2 linked regions of the Kineococcus sp. NBC_00420 genome follow. Each later gene encodes a partner of the first gene's protein in a complex. Links are inferred from orthologs where the notes say so. Each region holds a gene or a part of one and is shown on either strand. Other genes may lie near its edges. The genes, in order: pcrA and uvrB.

Region 1 (9,504 bases):
GACGTCGACGAAGGTACGTGGGCTCGAGGGCGCGGCTGGGCGCTGTGGAAGACCCTGGCCACCTACGTCGGAGTCCTCGACGAGGATGCAGGAGCAGCCGCCGGGGCTCAGCGCGTCCTCGACGCGATCCTCACCGAGTACGGGGTCACCAGCTGAGCCCTTGCAGGCGCGCATGGGCTGACGACCTCACGGTCATCCCGCGATCTGGGCAGGATCACGGCTGTTCGCGATCCGCCGGGCAGGTCCCAGGCACAGAGGGGCCGCCAGCGACCGCTCACGCAGCCGACCTCGCCGTCAGGGCCGTGCCCTCGACGTCGAGGGTCGGCAACCACCGCAACCACCGCGGCATCCACCACGCCGCCCGGCCGAGCAACGACAACGCCGCCGGCACCGCGACCATCCGGACGACCACGGCGTCGGCGAGGATCCCGACGGCCAGCGCGAAGGCGATGGGTTTGATCGTCGAGTCGCCCTGCGGGACGAACCCCGCGAACACCGCGAACATGATCGCCGCGGCGGCCACCACGACGGGTGCCGCCTGCCGGAACCCGGTGCGGACGGCCTGCACGGGATCGGCGCCGTGGGCGTGCGCCTCGTGCATCCGGGAGACCAGGAACACCTGGTAGTCCATCGCGAGGCCGAAGAGGATCCCGACGACGATGATCGGCGCGAGGCTCAGCAGGGGGCCGGTGCTCTCGGCCCGCACGATCTGCTTCAGCCAGCCCCACTGGAACACCGCGGTCGTCGCGCCGAGCGCGGCGCCGATGGTCAGGAGGAACCCCAGGACCCCGACGACGGGCACCAGGATCGAGCGGAAGACCAGCACCAGCAGGACGAACGCGAGCCCGACGACCAGCACGAGGTACACCGGCAGTGCGTCGGACAGCGTGCTGGAGACGTCGACGCTCACCGCGGTCTGGCCGGTGACGTAGGCGGTGGTTCCCGAGGGGTCCCCGGCGATGAGGTCGCGCATCCGGTGCACGAGGTCGGTGGTGGCCGTGTCGTCCGGGGCGGTGGTGGGGACGACGGTGACGAGGGCGGCGCTCCCGTCCCGGTTCGGGGTGGGCGGTGCGGCGAAGGCGACTCCCGGCAGCGCGCGGAGTTCCGTGCTCAGCGCGGTCGCGCGGTCGACCACGCCGGCTCCCTCCCCGTCGCCGTGGACGAGGACGACGATCGGTCCGCTGACCCCCGCGCCGAAGCGGTCGGAGAGGATCTGCTGCGCCTTCGCCTGGGTGCTGCCGTCGGGCCACGCGGTGCTCAACGTGGTCTGCATCGAGGTGACCGGGATCGCGACGACCCCGAGGGCCACGACGGCCAGCACCAGGCTGACCCAGCGCCGGGTCGTCACGGTCCGACCCCACGTCGCGAACAGCCCCGTGCGTTCGGTGCCGTCCGGGACGTGCGGTGGCGCCACGTGGCGGCCGCCGCTGTGCTCGAGGGCCTTGCGGGCCGAGCGCGGCAGCGCCCGCAGCCCGACGAACCCGAGCGCCGCGGGGACGAGGGTGAGGGCGATGAGCACCGCGACGACGACCGTCGCGGCGGCGGCGATCCCCATCTCGGTGAGGAACGGGATGCCGGCCACGGCGAGACCGGCGAGCGCGATGACCACGGTCACCCCGGCGGTCAGGACCGCCGACCCCGCGGTCCCCACGGCCAGCGGGACGGCCTCGGCCACGCTGCGCCCGTCGAGGAGTTCCTGCCGGAAGCGGGTGACGATGAACAGCGCGTAGTCGATGCCGACGGCGAGGCCCAGCATGATCGCGAGGATCGGCGTCGTGGACTGCAGGTCGACGAAACCCGTGAGGGTGGTGATCCCGAGCGCGCCGATCCCGACGCCGACGACGGCCGTCAGCAGGTTCATCCCCGCGGCGACGAGCGAGCCGTAGGTGATGGCGAGGACGACGAGCGCGACGACGACACCGATGACCTCGGCGGGTCCGCCGAGTTCGGAGACCCCCTGCGTGACCTCGCCCGTCACCTCCGCGTCCAGGCCCGCGGCCCGGGCGTGCGCGACGGCGGCGAGCAGTTCCTCGCGTTCGGACGCGGTGACCTCCGACGCCTGCACCGGGTAGCTGACCGTGCTGTAGGCGGCGCGCAGGTCGGGGGAGACGACGGGGTTCGCGGCGTCGAGCGGGTTGCTCGCGCCCGCGACCCCGTCGAGGCCGTTGAGCTCCTGGATGGCGGCGAGGACCTTCGCCGAGTTCTCCGCCGAGGTGATCTGCTGACCCTCGGGCACCTCGAAGACGACCTGGGCCGATCCGCCGTTCGCGGTGTCGCCGAACTCCTCCCCGATGAGGCGCAGCGCGGTCGTCGACTCCTGGCCGGGGATCTCGAAGGAGTTCACCGTCTTCCCCGACAGGGTGGCGGCGCCGACCCCGGTCAGGGCGAGGAGCAGGACCCAGACGGCCACGACGAGGCCGCGGCGGCGGAACGCGCCGGCTCCGAGGCGGTGCAGGAAGGTCGCCATCTCAGTTCTCCTCGGCGGTGTGCCCGAGCGCGGCGAGCGCAGCGGTGATCAGGTGGGGGCGGACGGTCGCGGCGTCGAGGTCGCGGAAGGCGAGCGAGGTGACGGCGAGCCCGCTGACGGCGGTGGTGATCCGCACGCCGCGGTCCAGGACGGCGGCGCTGGGCGGTTGCTCGCTCTTGACGATCTCCGTGCCGAAGGAGCGGAACAGCACCTCGCCGAGGTGGTCCAACCGGTCGGAGGACAGCGCCCCCTGGCTGATCGTCGTCAGCATGAAGGAGACGAGCCCGGGACGTCGCTCGGCGAGGGCGACGAGGGCTTCGACCACGGTCCGGTCGCGCCCGGGACCGGTCGGGAGGTCCGTCACCTGGGTGGCGATGCGCTCGAAGTGCCCGACCGTGTGCGCCACGGTCGCCTCCTCCAGCGCCTCCTTGCTCGGGAAGCGGTGCAGCAGACCGGTCTTGGAGTAGCCGACCGCGTCGGCCACCCGCTGCACCGAGGTCTGCTCGATCCCGTGGCGGGCGAACAGCGCCGCCGCCGCCTCGAGGATCTCCTCGTCGATCTGTTCCTTCGTCAACCGGGGCACCCGACCACTGTAGACCGGTGTGGACCGAGTCGGTCGCACAAGGACCGGTTCGGTCCATCGCGGGCGGTGGGTCGTGTCGGAGGTGAGGCCTACCCTTGACCCACGATGAGCACTCTCTTCGACGACCTCCCGCTGGGCCCCTCCTCGAGCGGCGACCCGAACGGCGGCAGGACCGCGCCGACCCCGCGCCGGGGGGCGGACCCGGCTGCCCTGCTCGAGGGGCTGAACCCGCAGCAGCACCAGGCCGTCGTGCACGCGGGGTCTCCGCTGCTGATCGTCGCGGGCGCCGGCTCGGGCAAGACGCGGGTCCTGACCCACCGCATCGCCTACCTGCTCGCCGAGGGCCGTGCCACCGCCGGGCAGGTCCTCGCGATCACCTTCACCAACAAGGCCGCCGCCGAGATGCGCGAACGCGTGGCCGCCCTGGTGGGCGACCAGGTCGGTGTGAACGTGGGGATGGGGTCCCGCAGCATGTGGGTCTCGACCTTCCACTCCGCCTGCGTGCGCATCCTGCGCCGCGAGGCCCAGCACCTGGGGATGCGGACGTCGTTCTCGATCTACGACTCCGCCGACTCCCAGCGGCTCATGGCGATGGTCGGCCGCGAGCTGCAGCTGGACCCGAAGAAGCACGCGCCGCGGGCGATGTCGACGATGGTGTCGAACCTCAAGAACGAGCTCGTCGACGAGGAGACCTTCTTCGACCGGGCGAACTCCGAGAGCGGCAACGAGACCGAACGCGTCCTCGCGAAGGCCTACCGGATGTACCAGCAGCGGCTGCGCCAGGCCAACGCCATGGACTTCGACGACCTGATCATGTCCACGGTGCACCTCCTGCAGGCCTTCCCGGACGTCGCGGAGCACTACCGCCGACGCTTCCGCCACGTGCTGGTCGACGAGTACCAGGACACCAACCACGCGCAGTACATGCTGGTGAAGGAACTCGTCGGCACCGGTGAGGGCCCCGTCCCGCGCGGGGAGCTGACCGTCGTCGGTGACGCGGACCAGTCGATCTACGCCTTCCGCGGCGCGACGATCCGCAACATCGTCGAGTTCGAGCAGGACTACCCGGACGCGACGACGGTGCTGCTGGAGCAGAACTACCGCTCGACGCAGAACATCCTGACCGCGGCCAACGAGGTCATCAAGCTCAACGACGACCGCCGGCCGAAGAACCTCTGGACGGCCTCGGGCGCGGGGGAGCAGATCGTCGGGTACGTCGCCGACGACGAGCACGACGAAGCCGCCTTCGTCGCCGAGGAGGTCGACCGCCTCCACGACGCGGGATCGCTGAAGTACAAGGACGTCGCCGTCTTCTACCGGACGAACGCGCAGTCGCGTTCGCTGGAGGAGGTCTTCATCCGCACCGGGCTGCCCTACAAGGTGGTCGGCGGGACGCGCTTCTACGAGCGCAGGGAGGTCAAGGACGCCGTCGCCTACCTGCGCGTCCTCGACAACCCCGACGACACGGTGAACATGCGCCGCGTCCTCAACACCCCCAAGCGCGGGATCGGCGAACGGGCCGAGGCCGCGATCGTGGTGCTGGCCGAACGCGAGCGGATCGGCTTCAACGCCGCGCTGGACCGCGCCGACGAGGCGATCGGTCTGGTGTCGCGCTCCCTGAACGCGATCCAGGGTTTCGCCCAGCTGATCCACGACCTGCGCACGCTGGCGGAGTCGGGGGCCGCCCCCTCCGTGGTGCTCGAGGCGATCCTGGAGCAGAGCGGTTACCTCGCCGAACTCCGGGCGAGCTCGGACCCGCAGGACGAGTCCCGGGTGGAGAACCTCTCCGAACTCGTCGCGGTGGCCGAGGAGTTCTCCGAGGACAACCCCGAGGGGACCCTCTCGGACTTCCTGGAACGCGTCTCCCTCGTGGCCGACGCCGACCAGATCCCTGCCGGTGCCGAGGACGACGGTGTCGTGACGCTCATGACGCTGCACACGGCGAAGGGGCTGGAGTTCCCCGTCGTGTTCCTCACCGGCATGGAGGACGGGACCTTCCCGCACATGCGCTCCCTCGGGGACCCCGACCAGCTGGCCGAGGAACGTCGCCTCGCCTACGTCGGCCTGACCCGGGCGCGCGAACGGCTCTACCTGTCCCGCTCGGCCGTCCGGAGCGCCTGGGGCGCACCGCAGCAGTACCCGCCGTCACGGTTCCTCGACGAGGTCCCCGCGACGCTGGTCGAGTGGAAGCGTGCGCAGTCGGCGTTCCAGAACGTCGCCTCCCCGAGCGCCGCGTCGCGGATCTCCCAACGCCCGGGGGTGCGTTCCGCCGGCAACCGGCCGGTCATCACCCTGAACCCCGGCGACCGGGTGACGCACGACTCCTTCGGCCTCGGCACCGTCGTGCGCATGGAGGGCGAGGGCGACAAGACCATCGCGCACATCGACTTCCGGTCCGAGGGGACGAAACGGCTGCTGCTCAGGTACGCGCCGGTCGAGAAGCTCTGACCACGGACGCCACCTCGCGGGGACGTTCCAGCGGCAGCAGGTGACCCGCCCCGGGCAACGTCACGAACGTCGCCCGGGGGTAGGCCACCCCGTTCAGCTCCCGCTGGGCGTTCTCGCCCAGGTCACCGTCCGCACCGCCCGCCACGAGGACCGCGGGCAGGTCGAGGACCCCGACCCGCTCGGACCAGTCCTCCCGCGACCCGAACTCCAGCCAGTTCCGCCAGGCCAGCGGGGAGGAGCGGAGCAGGTCGGTGACGGCGCGTTCCGCGGCCGCGAGTTCCAGGGGTCCGCCCACGTTCGTCGCGACGAACTCACTGGCGGCGGCGGCGTCCAGCGGGCCGTCCTGCACCCAGGACAGCATGAGCGCCCGGCGTTCCTCCGCCATCGGCTCGGGGACCGGCGGGGAGCCGGCGAGCAGGAGCACCCCCGAAGGGGGTGGGAGTTCCCCGGCGAGCGCCCGCGCCGCGACGACGGATGCGATCTTCCCGCCCATGCTGTGCCCCAGCAGGATCCAGTCGTCGTCCACCGCCGAGAGCCGCTGCACGACGTGGTCGGCCATCGCCCGTACCGAGGTCCCGAGTTCCACCGGTGCGTCGCCGAAACCCGGCAGGTCGAGCGCGCGGAGCTCGAACTCCGGACCGAGTTCCGCGGCCAGCGCGTCGAAGGCGAGGCGGCTCGACCCGAGGGCGTGCAGACAGACGACAGTGGTGCTCACAGCGCCCATCCTCGGGGCGGAACGGGTGACCGGCGCGTCGGAGCGGCGCTGCGGGCTACTGCCCGAACGTGTACCGCAGGTTCGCGTTGATCAGCTGGTTCACCCGGCGACGCAGGTGCCCCAGCGACGACGGCTCGGGGAGCTGGTCCTCGACCAGCAGGGTCCACCGCAGGTCCGTCCCCTGGTGAGCCGCGTCCCACGGCAGCTCGAAGCGGAGCCGCGCGTCGGGTCGGACGGGCCACAGCGACGACCACACGAGGAGGTGGGGCGCGTCGACGGTCAGGACCTCGGGTCGCTGCTCGTCGTGGAGCAGCTCCAGCCAGGGGCGGTGCGGGTCGCGGTCCGGAGCGAGCAGCGCCTCGCAGACGACGTGCGGGGGCGCGGGCTGGTTCCTGCGGCGGGATCCGGCCTCGAGCACCCTCCTAGCTGGGGTGGGTGCGCCGGAGGGCATCGTGTCGCAGCGCCGCGTGCACGCCCCACGTCTCGTTCGCGACCTGGGTGATGCGCAGGTCCACGCAGGCGCTGAGCAGGGCGAACGTCGTCGACCGGTCGAGGTCGAGTTCCGCGGCGACCCACGTCACCATGTCGTCGAGCGCCGCGTCCGTCGCGGCGTTGAGGTCCGCGTCGAAGCCGAAGGTCAGCCGCTCGGTCGGGGTCGTGGCGTGCACGGAGGGTAGGGCGGGCACCGCGACGACGGAGACCGTGAGGTCGGTGGTCGTGCCGCACTCCACGGCCGTCCCGCAGACCTCGCCGTCGCCCTGGGCCGCGTGCCCGTCGCCGAGGCAGAGCAACGCGCCGGGGACGTGGACGGGCAGGAACAACGTCGAGCCGGCGACGAGGGAGCGGCAGTCGATGTTGCCGCCGTGCCCGGGGCGCGGCGGGGTCGTCGAGTGCTGGCCCGGTTCGGCCGGGGTCGTGCCGATGACGCCGAGGAAGGGGGCGGTGTCCACCGTGAACCCCAGCTGGTTCGTCGCCGTGCGCGCGTCGTCGTCGATGTCCCACAACAGGTCCGCGCGCTCCGTGATGCCCAGGCGCACGTTCAGCGGGCTGTCCACCGCGCCGGCGGACGTCCACCCCCACCCCGACGTGGTGATCGAGTGCAGGGTGACGGCCAGGACGTCCCCCGGGCGCGCACCCCGCACGGAGACCGGCCCGACGAGGCAGTGCCCGCGGGCGCCCTCGAGGCGACGGGGCGTGGGGGCCCCGGGGTGTTCCGGTCGCCGGAGGTAGCCGCAGGCGTCGAGCGCCTCGACGGTGAAGCGTTCGCCGTCGTCGACGACGAGCGCCGGTTCGAGGGCGGGGTCGAAGACGTCGGTCGGGGTAGCGTCCACGCATGGATCTTCCCCCCGAACTGCTCGTCCTGCTCCGTGAACGCGCCACCTGCTACCTCGCGACGACGATGCCCGACGGCTCGCCCCAGCTCACCCAGACCTGGGTCGACACGGACGGGACGAACATCGTCATCAACACCGTGCAGGGCTTCCAGAAGCTGCGCAACGTCGAGCGGGACGGCCGGGTCGCGGTCACCGTGGCCGATCCGGCGAACCCGAGTCGCTACTTCTTCGTGCGCGGCCACGTCGTGGCGTCGACCACGGAGGGAGGAGTGGAGAGCATCGAGGCGCTGTCGCAGAAGTACCTGGGCGCCCCCTACCCGTGGTTCGGGGGCCGCGACCAGGTGCGCGTCGTCCTGACGATCGCCGCCGACCGGATCCACGCCGTCGGCTGACGCGTCGTCCTCGTCGGGACGGGCGGCCCGGCTCAGGCGGTGGTCGTCCGGATCCCCGCCAGGACCGGTCGCGCGCGGAACCGTTCGAGCACCACCTCGACCCGGTCGGCGAGCACGTCCGGGACGTCGAGGATCCGCAGGTGACCGACGACACCGGCGCCGCCCCGCCACACGACCTGCCCGGACAGCGACAGTTCCACCGTGAACCCCTCGATGCGCTGACCGTGGTCGAGGTCCTCGGCGAGGTCCACCGAACGCAGCCGCAGCGGGGCGGCGAAGGTCAGCGTGGTCCGGGGCCTCCCGTCGGCGTCGGAGGTCGAGACCACGGCCTCACCGGAACGGTCGGCGGCCCGGTGGGCGCGGATGAGCTCACCCAGCCCGTGCAGGGACGCCACGTCGGGGACCGCCAGCACGCCGTCGGCGCGCGGGGGGACGTTGAGCAGGAAACCCGCGTTCCCGCCGACCGCGGCCCGCCACAGGTCGAACAGTTCCGCCGCGCCGCGCACCTGCCCGTCCTCGCTCGGGTGGTGGAACCAGCCGGGCCGGATGGAGGTGTTCACCTCGGCGGGGTACCAGACGCACTCACCGGCGTAACCCTCCAACGCGGCGCGGCTGCCGAGGTCGACCTCGTCGGAGCGGACCGCCCGGGAGAACCCGCCGTCGTCGGCCCGCTGCGAGCGGGACGCGACCCGTTCGGCGTCGCGGAGTTCGTGGGGGACGACGCTCCACTCGTCCGGACGGGTCTGCCCGGCCTCGTTCCCGCACCAGCGGACGTCGGGACCGCAGACGCTGATGACCGCGTCCGGTTGCAGGGCACGGATCACCCGGTGGTAGCGGTCCCAGTCGTAGGACTGCCTCCGTCCGTCCGGACCCTCGCCGTCGGCGCCGTCGAGCCAGACGCAGAACACCTCGCCGTAGCCGGTGAGCAGTTCCGTGAGCTGGGCGACGAAGTAGTCGTCGTAGTCGGTGCCCGTGCCGTACCGGGCGTCGGTGCGGTCCCACGGGGAGAGGTAGACGCCGAACGCCAGACCGTGCGCGGCGCACGCGGAGGCGACCTCGGCGACCAGATCACCACCACCCCTGCGCCACGGGCTGGCGGCGACGGAGTGGGCGGTGTGGGCGCTGGGCCACAGGCAGAACCCGTCGTGGTGCTTGGCCGTCAGGACCACCCCGCGCATCCCGGCGGCCGCCATCGCCGTGACCCAGCCGTCCGCGTCGACGTGGGCGGGGTCGAACAGCGCCGGATCCTCGTGGCCGAGCCCCCACTCGCGGTCGGTCACGGTGTTCATGCCGAAGTGGACGAAGCCGTAGAACTCCAGTTCCTGCCAGCGCCGCTGCCGGGCGGAGGGACGGACGCCGGCGAGGTAGCGCAGGTCGAGGCTCATCCTGTCCGCCGCCGGGGTCGGGCGGGGCGGACGGCGTGGTCCTCGGGGATGTGGTGGGTCAGCGCCCGGGCGGCGCTCGCCCGGTCGTAGGTGAGTTGCGCGACCCGCACGTAGAGGCAGTCGATGACGAACAACTGGGCGTGCCGGGCCGCGAAGGGACCCTCGCGGAAGGTCGTCCCG
Region 2 (9,476 bases), 1.4 Mb from region 1 along the record:
CTCGAGTCCCTTGACGGCCTTGTGCCGCCCCGGGACCCGGCGGGCACCGTTGAGCTGGTTGGCCAGGACCGTGTAGAGGATGTCGTTGACCAGGGTCGACTTCCCCGACCCCGACACCCCCGTCACACCGACCAGGCAGCCCAGCGGGAACTCGACCGTGACGTCCTGCAGGTTGTTCTGCCGTGCCCCCGTCACCACGAGCTTGCGGGCCGGGTCGATCGGGCGGCGCTGCTCGGGGACCTCGATGGCCCGGGCCCCGGAGAGGTACTGCCCGGTGAGCGAGCGCGGGTTCTCCAGCAGGCCCTTGAAGTCGCCCGAGTGCACGACCTCCCCACCGCGCTCCCCCGCCCCCGGACCGAAGTCCACGATCCAGTCGGCCACCCGGACGGTGTCCTCGTCGTGCTCGACGACGATGAGGGTGTTGCCCAGGTCGCGCAGTCGGGTCAGGGTGTCGATGAGGCGGCGGTTGTCGCGCTGGTGCAGCCCGATGCTCGGCTCGTCGAGGACGTAGAGGACGCCCACGAGGCCGGAACCGATCTGCGTCGCGAGCCGGATGCGCTGGGCCTCCCCGCCCGAGAGCGTGCCCGCCGGGCGGTCGAGCGAGAGGTAGTCGAGGCCGACGTCGAGGAGGAACCCCAGCCGGGCCTGGATCTCCTTGAGGACCTGCGCGGCGATCCGCTTCTCCCGCGTCGAGAGCTGCAGGGCGTTGAGGAAGGTCGAGCACTCGTCGAGCGGCATCGCGCAGACCTCGGAGATCGAGCGGTCGCCGACCTTCACCGCGAGGATCGAGGGCTTGAGCCGGGCCCCGTGGCACACCGGGCACGGCGTCTCGCGCATGTAGCCCTCGTAGCGCTCCTTGCTCATGTCCGACTCGGTCTCGCCGTGGCGGCGCTTGATGAAGTCGACGACGCCCTCGAAGCCGGTGGAGTACGAGCGTTCGCGCCCCCAGCGGTTCTTGTAGCGGACGTGGACCTCGTGGTCCTTGCCGCGCAGCAACGCGTCCTTGGCGCGCTTGGGCAGGGCCCGCCACGGGACGTCCATCGAGAAGGTGAGGTCGGCCGCGAGCGCCGTCATGAGCCGCTGGAAGTAGTCGGCGGAACTGCTGGCCCAGGGCGCGATGGCGCCCTCGTTGAGCGAGAGGTCCTCGTCGGGGACGACGAGCTCGGGGTCGACCTCGAGCTGGGTGCCGATGCCGGTGCACTCCGGGCAGGCGCCGAAGGGGGCGTTGAAGGAGAAGCTCCGCGGTTCGATGTCGTCGATGTCCAGCGGGTGCTCGTTGGGGCAGGCCATCTTCTCGGAGAAGCGACGCTCCCCCTCGGGGCCCTCGACGTCGACGAGGTCCACGACCAGCAGTCCGGCGGAGAGGACGAGGGCCGTCTCGACGGAGTCGGTGAGGCGCCGCTTCACCCCGTCCTTGAGGACGAGGCGGTCGACGATGACCTCGATGGTGTGCTTGAGCTTCTTCTGCAGCGTCGGCGGGTTGTCGAGGGCCACGACCTCGCCGTCGACGCGGGCGCGGGCGAAGCCCTTGGTCTGCAGCTCGCGGAAGAGGTCGGCGTACTCGCCCTTGCGGTCGCGCACCATCGGGGCGAGGACCTGGAAGCGGGTGCCCTCGGCCATCTCCAGCAGCTGGTCGACGATCTGCTGCGGGGTCTGGCGTCCGATCGGCTCCCCGCAGACGGGGCAGTGCGGACGTCCGGCGCGGGCGTAGAGCAGACGGAGGTAGTCGTAGACCTCGGTGATCGTGCCGACGGTGGAGCGGGGGTTGCGCGAGGTCGACTTCTGGTCGATCGAGACGGCCGGGGAGAGCCCCTCGATGAAGTCGACGTCGGGCTTGTCCATCTGGCCCAGGAACTGGCGGGCGTAGGCCGAGAGCGACTCGACGTAGCGGCGCTGTCCCTCGGCGAAGATCGTGTCGAAGGCCAACGAGGACTTGCCCGAACCCGAGAGGCCCGTGAAGACGACGAGGCTGTCCCGGGGCAGGTCGACGGAGACGTTCTTCAGGTTGTGCTCACGGGCACCGCGCACGACGAGACGGTCGTTGGCCACCCGGGCGGAGGTCACCGATCGTGTCGCCGCGCTGGCGGCGGTCTTCGCGCGGGTACCCGGAGAACGAGGGCTGGAAGAGGGAGAGCGAGTGGCCACGGGGCAACCCTAGGCGTCACCTCCGACACGAGCCTCCGCGGTGTTCGGACGGCGTTCGGGGACCCGGTCCGTGCCGAACGCCCACCTCGGGGTCAACCGATCGGCGGACGCGGTAGTTGAAAGCGCTGCATAAGCTGGGGACATGGCACCATCCGGCACGCTGATCGAGGTCCAGAGCACCACCGCGTCGCAGGACGCCGAACCGGGCCCGGTGGCGGGCGAGGGCACCCGGTGGCTGGACGACGACGAGCAGGTGACCTGGCGGACGTTCCTGTCGACCATGCAGCTGCTGCTGGACCGCTTCGACCGGCAGCTGCAGCAGGACTCCGGGATCGTCCTCACGTACTACGAGATGCTCGTGCGCCTCTCGGAGGCCCCGGACCGCTCGCTGCGCATGAGCGAGCTCGCGGAGTCCTCGTTGTCCTCCCGCAGCCGCGTCTCGCACGCCGTGGCCCGGATGGAGGAACGGGGCTGGGTCCGTCGCGAAGCCTGCCCCACCGACGGCCGGGGATACCTCGCCGTCCTCACCGACGAGGGTTTCGCCGCCCTCGCCCAGGCCGCTCCGGGCCACGTGGAGACCGTGCGGCGTGATCTCTTCGACCAGCTCTCCCCGACCCAGCTCGAGCAGTTGCGCGGGATCGGCGAGACGCTGATGGCCCACCTCACCGAGACCGGCAGCGTCTCCCCCGTCCCGGGCCTGCCCGGCGCGTCCTGACGCGGCGCTCGAGGTGGCGCAGGAGGTGACGCGGCGGCCGGCCTTCGTCCTGCACGAGCACCGCAGACCCCGTCGCCACCACGACCTCCGCCTGGAGGAGGACGGGGTGCTGCGCTCGTGGGCGCTGCCGAAGGGGCTGCCGACGTCGCCGGCCGCCGACCGGCTGGCGATCGCCGTTCCCGACCACGACCTGGCCCACCTCACCTACACCGACGAGGACAAGGCCATCGCCGACACCGGCTGGTGGGAACTGCTGGACCGCACCGGGCGCCGCACCCTCTTCGCCCTGCACGGGCGCGGGGGGACCCGCCGGTACGCGCTGATCCGCACCGGCGGCCCGAAGCCGGAGAACCTCCTGCTGCACCTCACGAAGGACCAGGGTCAGGCGCCCTGAGCCGCCTGCATCCCCCGCAGTTCCTTCTTCAGGTCCCCGACCTCGTCCCGCAGCCGGGCCGCGAGCTCGAACTGCAGTTCCGCGGCGGCACCGTGCATCTGGTCGGAGAGTTCCTGGATGAGCTGGGCGAGGTCGGCCTGGGCCATGCCCGGGCGCGGGGCCGCCGTCTCGCCCTGCGCGGTCTTGCGGCCCTTGCCCTTCGCCGGGGTCGGGGCCTTCCCCCGCGACTGCGACCGTCCGCTGCCGCCCTGGCTCGCAGCGGCGAGGAGGTCGGCGGTGTCGGCGTCCTCGCGGGCGATGAGGTCGGTGATGTCGGCGATGCGCTTGCGCAGCGGCTGCGGGTCGACCCCACGCTCGAGGTTGTAGGCGACCTGCTTCTCGCGGCGCCGGTTCGTCTCCTCGATCGCCTGCTCCATCGAGGCGGTGATGCGGTCGGCGTACATGTGGACCTCGCCCGACACGTTGCGGGCGGCGCGCCCGATCGTCTGGATCAGCGAGGTGGCCGAGCGGAGGAACCCCTCCTTGTCGGCGTCGAGGATCGCCACCAGGGACACCTCGGGCAGGTCGAGGCCCTCGCGCAGCAGGTTGATCCCGACGAGGACGTCGTACTCGCCCTGACGCAGCTCCCGCAGCAGTTCCACCCGGCGCAGGGTGTCGATGTCGGAGTGCAGGTAGCGGACCCGGACGCCCTGGTCGAGGAAGTAGTCGGTGAGGTCCTCGGCCATCTTCTTCGTCAGCGTCGTCACCAGGACGCGCTCGTCCTTGTCGGTGCGCAGCCGGATCTCGTGCAGCAGGTCGTCGATCTGGCCCTTGGTGGGTTTGACCACGACCTGCGGGTCGATGAGTCCCGTCGGGCGGATGATCTGCTCGACGACGCCCTTCCCGCGGGAGAGTTCGTACTGCCCCGGGGTGGCCGAGAGGTAGACCGTCTGCCCGGTGCGCTCGAGGAACTCCTCCCAGCGCAACGGCCGGTTGTCCATGGCGCTGGGCAGGCGGAACCCGAAGTCGACGAGGGTCCGCTTGCGGGACATGTCCCCCTCGAACATCCCCCCGATCTGGGGGACGGTGACGTGCGACTCGTCGATGACGAGGAGGAAGTCCTCGGGGAAGTAGTCCAGCAGGGTGTTCGACGCCGACCCGGGGGCCCGGTTGTCGAAGTGGCGGGAGTAGTTCTCCACCCCGGAGCAGGAACCGACCTGGCGCAGCATCTCGATGTCGTAGGTGGTGCGCATGCGCAGCCGCTGCGCCTCGAGCAGCTTGCCCTGCTGCTCGAGTTCGGCGAGGCGTTCGGTGAGTTCGGCCTCGATCGTCCCGATGGCGCGTTCCAGCCGTTCGGGACCGGCCACGTAGTGCGAGGCGGGGAAGATGTAGACGTGCTCCTCCTCGCGCAGGACCTCCCCGTTGAGGGGGTTCAGCGTGTAGAGCTTGTCGATCTCGTCGCCGAAGAACTCGATGCGGATCGCGTGCTCCTCGTACACCGGGATGATCTCCACGGTGTCCCCGCGGACGCGGAAGGTGCCCCGGGTGAAGGCGAGGTCGTTGCGGGTGTACTGCTCAACGATGAACTTGCGCAGCAGGTCGTCGCGCTCGATGGTGTCGCCGACCTTGAGCGGGACCATGCGGTCGACGTACTCCTGCGGGGTACCCAGCCCGTAGATGCACGACACCGACGCCACGACGATGACGTCGCGCCGCGTCAGCAGCGAGTTGGTGGCCGAGTGCCGCAGCCGTTCGACCTCGTCGTTGACCGAGGAGTCCTTCTCGATGTAGGTGTCCGACTGCGGGACGTAGGCCTCGGGCTGGTAGTAGTCGTAGTAGGAGACGAAGTACTCGACCGCGTTGTTGGGCAGGAGTTCGCGGAACTCGTTGGCCAGCTGCGCCGCGAGGGTCTTGTTGGGGGCCATCACCAGGGTGGGCCGCTGGACCTGCTCGATGAGCCAGGCCGTCGTCGCCGACTTGCCGGTACCCGTCGCGCCGAGGAGCACGACGTCCTGCTCCCCCGCGTTCACCCGCTTCGCGAGCTCCGCGATGGCCGCGGGCTGGTCGCCCGAGGGTGAGAACTCGGAGACCACCTCGAAGGGCGCCACCCGGCGCTCGATGTCTGTCGTCGGCCGCATGGGGGGAAGCCTAGGCGGGACCTCCGACACGAGCCCCTCAGCGCTGCGCGAGCACCTCGTCGACGAAGGCGGACTTGCCGGCGGCGTAGGCCTCGGTGTCGCCGGTGGACGCTGCGAGGGCCCGTTTGAGCGCGACGTAGCGCTCGCGCAGCCCGGCGTCGGCCCGGAGCGCGTCCCGGAAGGCCAGCGCGTGCGCGACGGCGGGCGAGGAGACCGGGCGGACGTGGCAGTTGACGGCCCGGCCGGGATCGGCGTTGGAGGCCAGGGCCTTGTCCACCTCGCCCCCGCCGGGCAACCGGTCCCACCAGCGCCCGGGCTCGCGGACCAGCCCGACGGCGAGCAGGTCCTCGGCCACCGCGGCCGCCGTCTCGAGGTCGGCCACCACGACCTGCACGTCGATCACGTCCTTCGCCACCAGCCCGGGGACGGCGGTGGAGCCGGTGTGCTGCACGTCGAGGGCCCGCGCCCCCGCCACCCGGGACACCCGCGCGCAGGTGCGCGCGCCGGCGGCCGCCCAGCCCGGGTCGGGGTCCACGAGCGCCACCGGCCCGCGGGCGGCGGACCGGCGGGCGCGGAGGTCGGCCTCGAAGGGGAGCAGCCGCTCCCGCCAGAGGGTCTCGACGAGCCCCGCGAGGGGGTCCGGTGCTCCCGCGGGGCGGCGCGGGTTCGCCAGCAGGACGTCGGCGACGGCCCGGCGCTCGTCGTCGCTCGCCTGGGCCGCGAGCCGGGCGCGGGCGTCCTCCGGACTCATCCCGCGGTCCTCGACGAGCCGGCGCAGCCGCTCCGGCGCGTCCGCCTCGACGACGACGACCAGCGGGAAACCGGGCGCCGCACCGGTCTCCACGAGGAGCGGGACGTCCTCGACGACGATCGCGTCGGTCGGCGCGGCGGCGGCCAGCTCGGCCCGCCGGGCCGCGACCAACGGGTGCACGATGCCGTTCAGCACCGTCCGGGCCTGCGCGTCCTGGAACACGATGCGCCCCAACGACGGACGGTCGAGGTCACCCTCCGCCCCCAGGACCCCGGTCCCGAAGTGCTCGACGATCGAGGCCAGACCCGGTGTTCCGGGGGCGACGACCTCCCGGGCCAGCAGGTCGGCGTCGACGATGACGGCACCCAGGGCCGCCAGCGACCGCGACCCGGTCGACTTGCCCGCCCCGATGCCCCCGGTGAGGCCCACTCTCAGCACGGTCGGACCCTAACGGATCACCTAGTCTGGAACCCCGAGTGCCGGAGGAAGCGATGAGCGGACAGCCCGAACGCCTCTGCGTCTGCGGGCACCCCGCGGTCCACCACCAGCACTACCGGCGCGGGAGCGACTGCAGCGAGTGCGACTGCCCGCACTACCGGCGCCGGGACAGCCTGTGGCGCCGGTTGTCGCGTCGCTGACCCGGTACCGCCGGGGAACGGCGAAGGGCCCGACCGCATCGCTGCGGTCGGGCCCTTCGTCGTGGGGGTGGCGGGTCAGCGCACCCCACCGCGACGCTTGTTGTAGACGTCGAACGCGACAGCGAGGAGCAGCACGAGGCCCTTGATGACCGACTGCAGGGACTGGTCGAGGCCCAGCAGCTGCATGCCGTTGGAGATCACGCCGACGAGCAGACCACCGATCATGGCGCCCTGGATCTTGCCGATGCCGCCGGTGACGGCCGCGCCGCCGATGAAGGCCGCGGCGATCGCGTCGAGCTCGAAGCCGACGCCGGCGCTCGGCTGGGCTCCGTTGGACCGCGAGGAGAAGATGACCCCCGCGACCGCGGCCAGGAAGCCCATGTTGACGAAGATCCAGAAGTTCACCCGACGGACGTTCACGCCGGACAGCTGCGCCGCAGCGAGGTTCCCGCCGATGGCGTACACCTGACGACCGAACACCGTGCTCTTCATGATCACGGAGTAGGCCAGGATCAGGACGGCCAGGATGATGAGGACGATCGGCAGACCACGGCTGTGCGCGAGCTTCCACGCGATGGCCATGACCACGAGCGCCACCAGGACGATGCGCAGCACGAACAGCGGGAGCGCCTCGACGACCTGCTGGTAGCGGACCTTGGCCAACCGGGTGCGGAACTGACCCACGGCGAAGGCGACGACCGCGACGACCCCGATGAAGAGGGTGAACGCGTCGTAGCCGTACCCGCCGAACAGACCGTTGATGAACCCGGTCGCGACCTTGCCGTACTGCTCGGGGAAGGGCGAGAGCGAGACGTTGTCCAGCACGAACAGCGTGAAACCGCGGAACAGCAGCATCCCGGCCAGCGTGACGATGAAGGCGGGGATGCCGACGAAGGCGACCCAGAAACCCTGCCAGGCACCGATGAGGATCCCGACCCCGAGGGCGGCGAGGATGCCGACCCACCACGCGTGACCGTCACCGATCACCAGTTTCGCCGAGACCGCCCCCGTGAGGGCGACGACAGACCCGACCGAGAGGTCGATGTGGCCGGCGACGATGACGATGACCATCCCGATGGCCAGCACCAGGACGTAGGAGTACTGCAGGATGATGTTGGTGATGTTGCCCGGGCTGAGCGACAGGTGGTTGTCGGTGATCAGCCAGAACAGCGCCACGACCACGACGAACGCGATGTAGATGCCGCTCTCGCGCAGGTTCGCCGTGATGGCGACGAGGGGGTTGGCCGAACCGGTCTTCGGCGCCGGCGGCGGCGTCGCCTTCTTGACCGTGCTGGTGCCGCTCATGCGGTGTGCTCCTGAGGGGTGGGGGTGGTGGTGAGCGAGCGGTCCTTCGTCATGAGGACCATCAGGCTCTCCTGCGATGCCTCGGCGATCGGCACCTCACCGGTGATCCGGCCGGCCGAGAGGGTGTAGATGCGGTCGCAGATGCCCAGCAGTTCGGGCAGTTCGGACGAGATGACGATGACGGCCTTGCCTGCGGCCACCAGCCGGTTGATGATCGTGTAGATCTCGTACTTCGCGCCGACGTCGATGCCGCGCGTGGGTTCGTCGAGGATCAGCACGTCGGGGTCGGAGTAGATCCACTTCGACAGGACGACCTTCTGCTGGTTCCCGCCGGAGAGCTTCCCGGTCAGGGCCGTCACCGTCGGAGCCTTGATGTTCATGCTCCGCTTGCTGTCCTCGGCGACCTTGATCTCCTCGTTGGCGTCGACGAAACCGCCGGTGGCGAGTTTGTCGAGGGCCGCCGCGGAGACGTTGCGCTTGATGTCGTCGATGAGGTTGAGGCCGTACTTCTTGCGGTCCTCGGTGGCGTAGGCGAGCCCGTGCTTGATCGCCTCGCCGACGTTGCGGGTCTGGAAGGGCTTGCCGCGGTGGAACAGCTGCCCACCGAGGTAGCGGCCGTAGCTGCGACCGAAGACGCTCATCGCGAGTTCGGTGCGCCCGGCGCCCATCAGCCCGGCGATCCCCACGACCTCGCCGGCCCGCACGTTCAGGCTCGCGTGGTCGACGACCAACCGGTCCTGCACGGGGTGCCCGACGGTCCAGTCCTCGATGCGGAGGACCTCCTCGCCCGGGTTCGACTCGCGCTCGGGGTAACGGCTGTCGAGGTCACGGCCGACCATCCCGCGGATGATGCGGTCCTCGGTGACGGCGTCGGCGCGCATGTCGAGGGTCTCGATGGTGCGACCGTCGCGGATGATCGTCACCGAGTCCGAGATGGCCTCGATCTCGTTCAGCTTGTGCGAGATCATGATGCAGGTCATCCCCTCCTCCCGCAGCTGGCGCAGCAGGTCGAGGAGGTGGGCGGAGTCGTTGTCGTTGAGCGCCGCGGTCGGCTCGTCCAGGATCAGCAGGCGGACGTCCTTGCTGATGGCCTTGGCGATCTCGACCAGCTGCTGCTTGCCGACGCCGAGCTGCCCGATCGGCGTCGTCGGGTTCTCGTCGAGCCCGACGCGAGCCAGCAGCTTCGACGCCTCGCCGTTCGTGCGGTTCCAGTCGATGAGACCGCCGCGGCCCTTGATCTCGTTGCCGAGGAACATGTTCTCGGCGACCGACAGGTAGGGCACCAGCGCGAGCTCCTGGTGGATGATCGCGATGCCGGTCTTCTCGCTGTCGGCGATCCCCGAGAACTGCGAGAGCTTGCCGTCGAAGTGGATCTCGCCCTCGTAGGTCCCGTAGGGGTAGACCCCGGAGA

What was found.
Region 2: the proteins of pcrA (region 1) and uvrB are in contact, whole or in part, in a crystal structure (PDB 7EGT), measured with the Thermus thermophilus proteins. The link is inferred for Kineococcus sp. NBC_00420 from one-to-one orthologs. Residues at the interface, in WP_096412145.1 of Thermus thermophilus: His654, Arg656, Phe657, Gln666, Asp668, Glu669, Lys680, Arg681, Leu682, Ser683, Lys685, Tyr686, Ala687; in WP_096411307.1 of Thermus thermophilus: Glu23, Leu25, Arg26, Asp27, Gly28, Glu29, Arg30, Phe31, Arg55, Glu326, Asp327, Phe328, Glu379, Ser382, Gln383, His398, Gly400, Arg401.

What each region holds. Positions count from the first base shown.
Region 1 is NZ_CP107930.1:3,783,854-3,793,357, forward strand. The notes cover bases 2,827-5,826. They hold pcrA (DNA helicase PcrA), read left to right. Parts: upstream 2,827-3,155; coding sequence 3,156-5,498; downstream 5,499-5,826. Other genes in these bases: OG218_RS18710 (TetR/AcrR family transcriptional regulator), read right to left, coding at 2,827-3,050; OG218_RS18720 (alpha/beta fold hydrolase), read right to left, coding at 5,470-5,826. Outside these bases: OG218_RS18700 (aminoglycoside phosphotransferase family protein), read left to right, coding at 1-156; OG218_RS18705 (MMPL family transporter), read right to left, coding at 275-2,467; more of OG218_RS18710, read right to left, coding at 2,469-2,826; more of OG218_RS18720, read right to left, coding at 5,827-6,213; OG218_RS18725 (hypothetical protein), read right to left, coding at 6,269-6,631; OG218_RS18730 (acetamidase/formamidase family protein), read right to left, coding at 6,636-7,544; OG218_RS18735 (PPOX class F420-dependent oxidoreductase), read left to right, coding at 7,547-7,939; OG218_RS18740 (alpha-L-fucosidase), read right to left, coding at 7,972-9,324; OG218_RS18745 (MurR/RpiR family transcriptional regulator), read right to left, coding at 9,321-9,504. UniProt on the Escherichia coli protein: A helicase with DNA-dependent ATPase activity. Unwinds DNA duplexes with 3'-5' polarity. Translocates on single-stranded DNA with 3'-5' polarity. Initiates unwinding more efficiently from a nicked substrate than double-stranded DNA.
Region 2 is NZ_CP107930.1:5,169,287-5,178,762, reverse strand. What follows is about bases 2,807-5,778. They hold uvrB (excinuclease ABC subunit UvrB), read right to left. Parts: upstream 5,372-5,778; coding sequence 3,242-5,371; downstream 2,807-3,241. Other genes in these bases: coaE (dephospho-CoA kinase), read right to left, coding at 5,409-5,778; OG218_RS25270 (DNA polymerase ligase N-terminal domain-containing protein), read left to right, coding at 2,886-3,254; OG218_RS25275 (MarR family winged helix-turn-helix transcriptional regulator), read left to right, coding at 2,807-2,860. Also shown: excinuclease ABC subunit UvrA, read right to left, coding at 1-2,064; more of OG218_RS25275, read left to right, coding at 2,288-2,806; more of coaE, read right to left, coding at 5,779-6,560; OG218_RS25255 (hypothetical protein), read left to right, coding at 6,614-6,760; mmsB (multiple monosaccharide ABC transporter permease), read right to left, coding at 6,836-8,065; mmsA (multiple monosaccharide ABC transporter ATP-binding protein), read right to left, coding at 8,062-9,476. UniProt on the Escherichia coli protein: The UvrABC repair system catalyzes the recognition and processing of DNA lesions. A damage recognition complex composed of 2 UvrA and 2 UvrB subunits scans DNA for abnormalities.